Linked DNA regions of Phenylobacterium montanum. The protein of the gene in region 1 interacts with the protein of each later gene in a pairwise test. Links are inferred from orthologs where the notes say so. Each region holds a gene or a part of one and is shown on either strand. Other genes may lie near its edges.

Region 1 (4,213 bases):
CTGGTGGCGCGGCTGATCCATGCCGCCAGCCCACGTGCCAAGGGCGAGTTCGTGGCCATCGGCGCCGCCGGCATGACGCCCGAGCGGATGGACGTGGAGCTGTTCGGCGAGGAAGGCGAGGGCGGGCGGCCGCGCAAGATCGGCGTGTTCGAGCGCGCCCATGGCGGCACCCTGTTCCTGGACGAAATCGCCGACATGCCGCGCGAGACGCAAGGCCGCCTGCTGAGGGTCTTGGTCGAGCCGCGTTTCCGCAGGGTCGGCGGTGACCAGGACGTGCAGGTCGACGTGCGGGTGGTGTCGTCCTCCTCGCGCGACATGCGCCAGGAGATCGCCGCCGGACGCTTCCGCGAGGACCTGTTCCACCGCCTGAACGTGGTGCCGGTGCACGTGCCGGGCCTGGCCGAGCGTCGCGAGGACATCGCCGAACTGGTCGAGTTCTATATCGACCGCATCAGCGAGGCGACCGGGCTGCCGCGCCGCCGCCTGGCCGAGGACGCCATCGCCACCCTGCAGGTGCACGACTGGCCCGGCAATGTCCGCCAGCTGCGCAACAACATCGAGCGGATGCTGATCCTGGCCACGGGCGACCCGTCCGAGGCCATCACCAGTGACCGCCTGCCGGCCGAGGTCGCGGTGGCCGGAGCCGTGGGCTCGATGGGCACGGAACGGATCATCGCCCTGCCGTTGCGCGACGCCCGGGAGGTGTTCGAGCGGGAATATCTCAACGCCCAGATCGTCCGTTTCGGCGGCAATATTTCGCGCACAGCCAATTTCATCGGCATGGAGCGCTCGGCCTTGCACCGCAAGCTCAAGTCCCTAGGTGTGTCGCCGTCCCGCATGGGTGAGGAAGACGATCTCTGATGCCGCGTATCGCCTATGTCGACGGCCGCTATGTCCCACACGCCGAAGCCGGCGTGCATATCGAGGACCGGGGCTTCCAGTTCGCCGATGGAGTCTATGAGTATTTCGCCGTGTTCGGCGGCAAGCTGGCCGACCTGGAAGGCCATATGGAACGCCTCTGGCGCAGCCTGTCCGAGCTGCGCATCGACCGGCCGATGTCGCAACAGGCGCTGGTCATGGTCATGCACGAGACCATTCGCCGCAACCGCTTCCGGGACGGGGCGGTCTATCTGCAGGTCACCCGCGGCGTCGCCCTGCGCGATCACCCAATCCCCAATCCGGCGCCCAGGCCGACCGTGGTGGTCACCGCCAAGCCGGTAGACTTCGCCGCCGTAGAGGTGCGGGCGCGAAAGGGGATCAAGGTGCTGACCCAGCCGGACATCCGCTGGGGCCGCTGCGACATCAAGACCGTGGGCCTCCTCCCCAACTGTCTAGCCAAGACGGCGGCGCGCGAGGCCGGGGCCTACGAGGCCTGGCTGGTGGACGAACTCGGCTTCGTCACCGAGGGCTCCTCGACCAACGCCTGGATCGTCGATGCGGACGGCGTGCTGCGCACCCGCGACACCAACGCCAACATTTTGCGTGGCGTGACGCGCAAGACCCTGATCACCCTCGCCGCGGAGGCCGGGATCGAGGTCTCGCAGCGGCCGTTCACGGTGGCGGAGGCCAAGGCGGCGAAAGAGGCTTTCATCACCGCCGCCTCGACCTTCGTCATGCCCGTTGTGGGCATAGACGAGGCGATTGTCGGGAATGGGCGCCCAGGCCCTATCAGCGAACGGCTTCGCGTCCTATATGTGGAAAACGCCCGCGCCACCGCCCGGTGATCGCGCGCTCGTCGCTGTGACAGTCCTCGGCGGCGCAAACCAACCTGTGTGTGGAAGCGTTTGGCTTCCGACGATCGCTGACCAAAGGAGCGCTAGAGCGCCATGTCGACAGACAAGAAGCAGAACCTGCAAGACACCTTCCTGAACTCCGTCCGCCGGTCCAAGACTCCGCTGACCATCTTCCTGGTCAACGGGGTGAAGCTGCAGGGCGTGGTCAGCTGGTTTGACAATTTCTGCGTGTTGCTGCGTCGCGATGGCCAGTCGCAACTGGTCTACAAGCACGCTATCTCCACCATCATGCCTTCACAGCCGGTCCAGCTCTATGAGCCCGGCTCCGAACAGGACGACGATTGACCGAAAAACTGATCGACCATCGCCCGCCGGCCCAGACGGCGCTCGTCATCCATCCGAACCGCTCTCAAGCGTCGGATCTGCGCGCGCCGGAGGCTCGGCTCGAAGAGGCGATGGGACTCGCCATCGCCCTGGATCTGGAGATCCGGGGCGGCGAGATCGCGCCCCTGCGCGCGGCCACGCCCGCGACCCTGTTCGGCAAGGGCAAGGTGGTCGAGATCGGCGAACAGGTCGCCGAACTGGGCGTCGACGTGGTGGTCGTCGACGACGCCCTGACGCCGGTGCAGCAGCGCAATCTGGAGAAGGCCTGGCAGGTCAAGGTGATCGACCGCACGGGCCTGATCCTCGAAATCTTCGCCCGCAGGGCCCGCACCCGCGAGGGCCGGTTGCAGGTCGAGTTGGCGCGGCTGGCCTATGAGCGCTCGCGCCTGGTGCGCACCTGGACCCACCTGGAGCGCCAGCGCGGCGGCTTCGGCGTCATGGGCGGTCCGGGCGAAACCCAGATCGAAACCGACCGGCGTCTGCTGGCCGGCAAGATCGGCCGGCTGAAGAAGGAGCTGGAGGAGGTGCGCCGCACCCGCGGCCTGCAGCGCTCGGCCCGCAAGCGCGCGCCGTTCCCGACCATCGCCCTGGTGGGCTACACCAACGCGGGCAAGTCGACCCTGTTCAATCGCCTGACCGACGCCAAGGTCATGGCCAAGGATATGCTGTTTGCCACCCTGGACCCGACCTTGCGCACCCTGAAGCTGCCCGATGGGCGGCCGGCCATGCTGTCGGACACGGTGGGCTTCATTTCGGACCTGCCGCACGAACTGATCGAGGCCTTCCGCGCCACACTGGAGGAGGTCGCCTCGGCCGACGTGGTCCTGCATGTGCGCGACATCGCCAATCCCGACACGGCCGCCCAGGCGGCCGATGTTATGGAGGTCCTGGCCCAGATCGGCGTCGAGCCGGAGGGGCCGCGGCCGATCGTGGAAGTCTGGAATAAGATCGACCTGCTTGATGAGCACGACCTCGGCGCCGCCAAGGCCCGCGCCCTGCGCGGCGAGCGTGATGGCGTCGGCCCGGTGCCGGTCTCGGCCGTCACCGGCGAGGGCGTCGAACGCCTGCTGAGCATCCTGGCCGGCCTGATCGACCAGGGCGGGGCGGTCGAAGCCGACCTGCCGCCCGGGCAGGGCCGCGCCCTGGCCTGGCTCTACCGCCACGGCCGCATCGTCGATCGCCTGGACGAGGAGGACGGTCGGGTGCGCCTGTCGGTGCGACTCGACCCCAAGGCCCTCGGGCAGTTCGAGCAGATGTTCCCGGATGCGCTGCTGAAGCACGCGGCGGAGTAGCTATTCGGCCGCGGCCTTCTCCGCCGCCTTCGCCGCATTCCAAAGTCCATCCATCTCCGCCAGGTCCGACTGATGCGGCGAGCGGCCGTCGCCGGCCAGGGCGGCTTCGATGAAGTTGAAGCGGCGGATGAACTTGGCGTTGGCGGCGCGCAGGGCGTCTTCCGGCTCGACGTCCAGCTTGCGGGCCAGGTTGGCGCAGACGAACAGCAGGTCGCCCAGTTCCTCGCGGGCCTTTTCCTGGTCGCCGGCTTCGATCTCGGCTTCCAGCTCGGCCAACTCCTCGCGTAGCTTATCGATCACCTCTGTGGTGCTGGGCCAATCGAAGCCCACCCGGGCGGCTCTACCGGTGATCTTGGCGGCGCGGGTCAGGGCGGGCAGGGCGGGGGCCACCCCGTCGAGCACGCTCTCATGCTTGGGCTTGGCGGCGCGTTCGGCGGCCTTGATCGCCTCCCAGGCCCGGGTCTGCTCGGCGCTGTCGCGATGGCCGGCGTCGCCGAATACATGCGGGTGGCGGCGGATCATCTTTTCGCAGATGGCGTCGGCGACGGCGGCGAAATCGAAGGCGCCTTCCTCCTCGGCCATGCGCGAGTGGAACACCACCTGCAAGAGGAGGTCGCCCAGTTCCTCCTTCAGCTCCGGCAGGTCGTTACGCTGGATGGCGTCGGCCACCTCGTAGGCCTCCTCGATGGTGTAGGGGGCGATGGTGGCGAAGGTCTGCTCCAGGTCCCAGGCGCAGCCGCCGTCCGGGTTGCGCAGCTGGGCCATGATGGCGATCAGCCGCGCCATCGGGTCAGCGTGATCGGG
Region 2 (2,828 bases), 3.0 Mb from region 1 along the record:
CGGCTCTATGTTTATCACTGCAAGGCCACGCCGGGCTCGGAGATGGACGAAACCTTCAAGATCATGGAGCTGAAGCTGCTCCGCATGATCATCAATCCGGCCATGATCATGGCGGTGATATTCGGTGGAACCTTGGCCTGGCTTGACGCCGGCCTGATGGGTCCCCACTTCTGGCTCAGCCCGTGGGCGCTGACCAAGATCGCGGCGCTGGTTGTGCTGTTCAGCTGGCACGGCTTTCTAGCCCGGGCGCGGCGCGATTTCGCCAATGGCCGCAACCAGCGCTCCGAGCGCTTCTGGCGCATGACCAACGAGATTCCGTTCGTCCTGGCCATCATCATCGTGCTGTCGGTGACCACCAAGTTCGGCGGAATCCACAGCTGAGGCGGCGCCCCCTCGGCTCACGCTCTGCTTGACCTGACCTTCGGCATGTGGTTCCGCTTGGGGCGAGGCAAGGTTCCAAACCGCGCCGCCCTTCTCCTGTCGGACCCGCGTCCTTCCGTGACGCCGCAAGGTCCGAACCTCCCCATCGGCGCCGGATATTCAACATCTCCGGCGCGACAGACCAACCGTTGGGCCCTTCTCCGGGGTCCGCATGATCGCGTGAGCGATCCAGGAACTGAGTACTATCCATGCAAGACGAAACTATCGACACCCTGATCGATCCCGAAGCCGCCGACATTCTGGGCGAAGGCCCGGACGGTGGCGAAAACGGGGCCGAGGACGGGCCCTCCGCCGCCAGCCAGGCCATCGCCGCCATGGGGCTGACGCGCATGTCGCTACAGCAGCTGAAGGAGAAGTCCTCCGCCGATCTGGTGGCCTTCGCCGAAGCGCTGGAGATCGAGAACGCCAACTCAATGCTCAAGCAGGACATGATGTTCGCCATCCTCAAGGCCCTGGCCGAGGAAGGCGTCGAGGTCAGCGGCAGCGGCACTCTGGAAGTCGTGCAGGACGGCTTCGGCTTCCTGCGCAGCCCGGAAGCCAACTATCTGGCCGGCCCGGACGACATCTATGTCTCCCCCTCGCAGATCCGCAAATTCGGCCTGCGCACTGGTGATACGGTCGACGGCGGCATCCGCTCGCCGCGCGAAGGCGAGCGCTATTTCGCCCTGGTCAAGGTCGACCAGGTCAATTTCGAGAGCCCGGAGAACGTCCGCCACAAGGTCGCCTTCGACAACCTGACCCCGCTCTATCCCGAAGAGCGGCTGACCATGGAGATCGAGGATCCGACCCTGAAGGACCGCTCGGGCCGGATCATCGATATCGTCTCCCCGCTCGGCAAGGGCCAGCGCTGCCTGATCGTGGCGCCGCCGCGGGTGGGCAAGACGGTGATGCTGCAGAACATCGCCAAGTCGATCGCCGCCAACCACCCGGAAGCCTATCTGATCGTGCTGCTGATCGACGAGCGGCCGGAAGAAGTCACCGACATGCAGCGCACGGTGAAGGGCGAGGTGATCTCCTCGACCTTCGACGAGCCGGCCACCCGCCACGTGCAGGTCGCTGAGATGGTGATCGAAAAGGCCAAGCGCCTGGTCGAGCACAAGCGCGATGTGATCATTCTCCTCGATTCGGTCACTCGCCTCGGCCGCGCCTACAACACCGTGGTCCCCTCTTCCGGCAAGGTGCTGACCGGCGGCGTCGACGCCAATGCTCTGCAGCGGCCCAAGCGCTTCTTCGGCGCGGCGCGCAACGTGGAGGAAGGCGGCTCGCTGACCATCATCGCCACCGCCCTGATCGAGACCGGCTCGCGGATGGACGAAGTAATCTTCGAAGAGTTCAAGGGCACCGGTAACTCGGAAATCATCCTCGACCGCAAGGTCGCCGACAAGCGTATCTTCCCGGCCATCGACATCCTGAAGTCGGGCACCCGCAAGGAAGAACTGATTACGCCGAAGGATATTCTGCAGAAGACCTACGTTCTGCGCCGTATCCTCAACCCGATGGGGCCGCAGGACGCCATCGAATTCCTGATCGACAAGCTGCGGCAAAGCAAGAACAACGCCGACTTCTTCCAGTCGATGAATACCTGACTGCCTTACCCCTTGCGGGGGAAGGAGGGGCCCCCGCCCGCGCAGCGGGTGGGAGGATGAGGGGTCGCGCTGACCTCTCCATCCATTCTGCGCCGCGGCGTTGCTCTATCGGATGCGCTGGTGAGACCCCTCATCCTCCCACGGCTTCGCCGCGGGCCCCCCCCTTCTCCCGCAAGGGGAGAAGGATTTTCTACGGCAGCAGCAAACTCGCGCCCGACGTCTCCCGGCTCTCCAGCGCTTCGTGCGCCCGCCGGGCATCCTTCAGCGAGAAGGTCTGGCCGATCTCGACCTTGACCTGGCCCGAGGCTACGACCTCGAACACTGCCGCCGCGCTGGCGTCGAGCTCTGGGGTCGTGGCGACATAGTCGAACAAGGTCGGGCGGGTCAGGAACAGGGAGCCGCCGCGGGCCAGCCGGGCAGGCTCGATCGCGGGGGCGGGGCCTGAGGCGTTGCCGAAGCTTACCAGCATGCCGCGCCGGCCCAGGCTGGCCAGGCTGGCTTCAAAGGTCGCGGCCCCCACCCCGTCATAGACCACGGGCACGCCCTTGCCGCCCGTGATCTCGCGCACCCGGGCGGCGACGTCTTCCTCGCGGTAAAGGATCACGTGCTGGCAGCCGTGCGCCTTGGCCAATTCCGCCTTGGCCGCGGAACCGACCGTGCCGATCACATGGGCCCCCAGGGTGGCAGCCCACTGGGTCATCAGCGTGCCGACCCCGCCGGCAGCGGCGTGGACAACGATGGTCTCGCCCGAGAGCACCGTGTGGCAGCGGCGGATCAGGAACTCGACCGTCATGCCCTTGA

What was found.
Region 2: the proteins of hfq (region 1) and rho interact in binary tests that used the Escherichia coli proteins (3 or more experiments, as listed by UniProt). The link is inferred for Phenylobacterium montanum from one-to-one orthologs.

The regions. Positions count from the first base shown.
Region 1 is NZ_CP073078.1:671,787-675,999, forward strand. What follows is about bases 571-3,452. They hold hfq (RNA chaperone Hfq), read left to right. Parts: upstream 571-1,826; coding sequence 1,827-2,078; downstream 2,079-3,452. Other genes in these bases: ntrX (nitrogen assimilation response regulator NtrX), read left to right, coding at 571-861; KCG34_RS03045 (D-amino-acid transaminase), read left to right, coding at 861-1,724; hflX (GTPase HflX), read left to right, coding at 2,075-3,409; mazG (nucleoside triphosphate pyrophosphohydrolase), read right to left, coding at 3,410-3,452. Also shown: more of ntrX, read left to right, coding at 1-570; more of mazG, read right to left, coding at 3,453-4,213. UniProt on the Escherichia coli protein: RNA chaperone that binds small regulatory RNA (sRNAs) and mRNAs to facilitate mRNA translational regulation in response to envelope stress, environmental stress and changes in metabolite concentrations.
Region 2 is NZ_CP073078.1:3,639,840-3,642,667, reverse strand. It holds rho (transcription termination factor Rho), read left to right. Parts: upstream 1-629; coding sequence 630-2,027; downstream 2,028-2,828. Other genes in the region: KCG34_RS16385 (quinone oxidoreductase family protein), read right to left, coding at 2,218-2,828; KCG34_RS16395 (CopD family protein), read left to right, coding at 1-381. UniProt on the Escherichia coli protein: Facilitates transcription termination by a mechanism that involves Rho binding to the nascent RNA, activation of Rho's RNA-dependent ATPase activity, and release of the mRNA from the DNA template.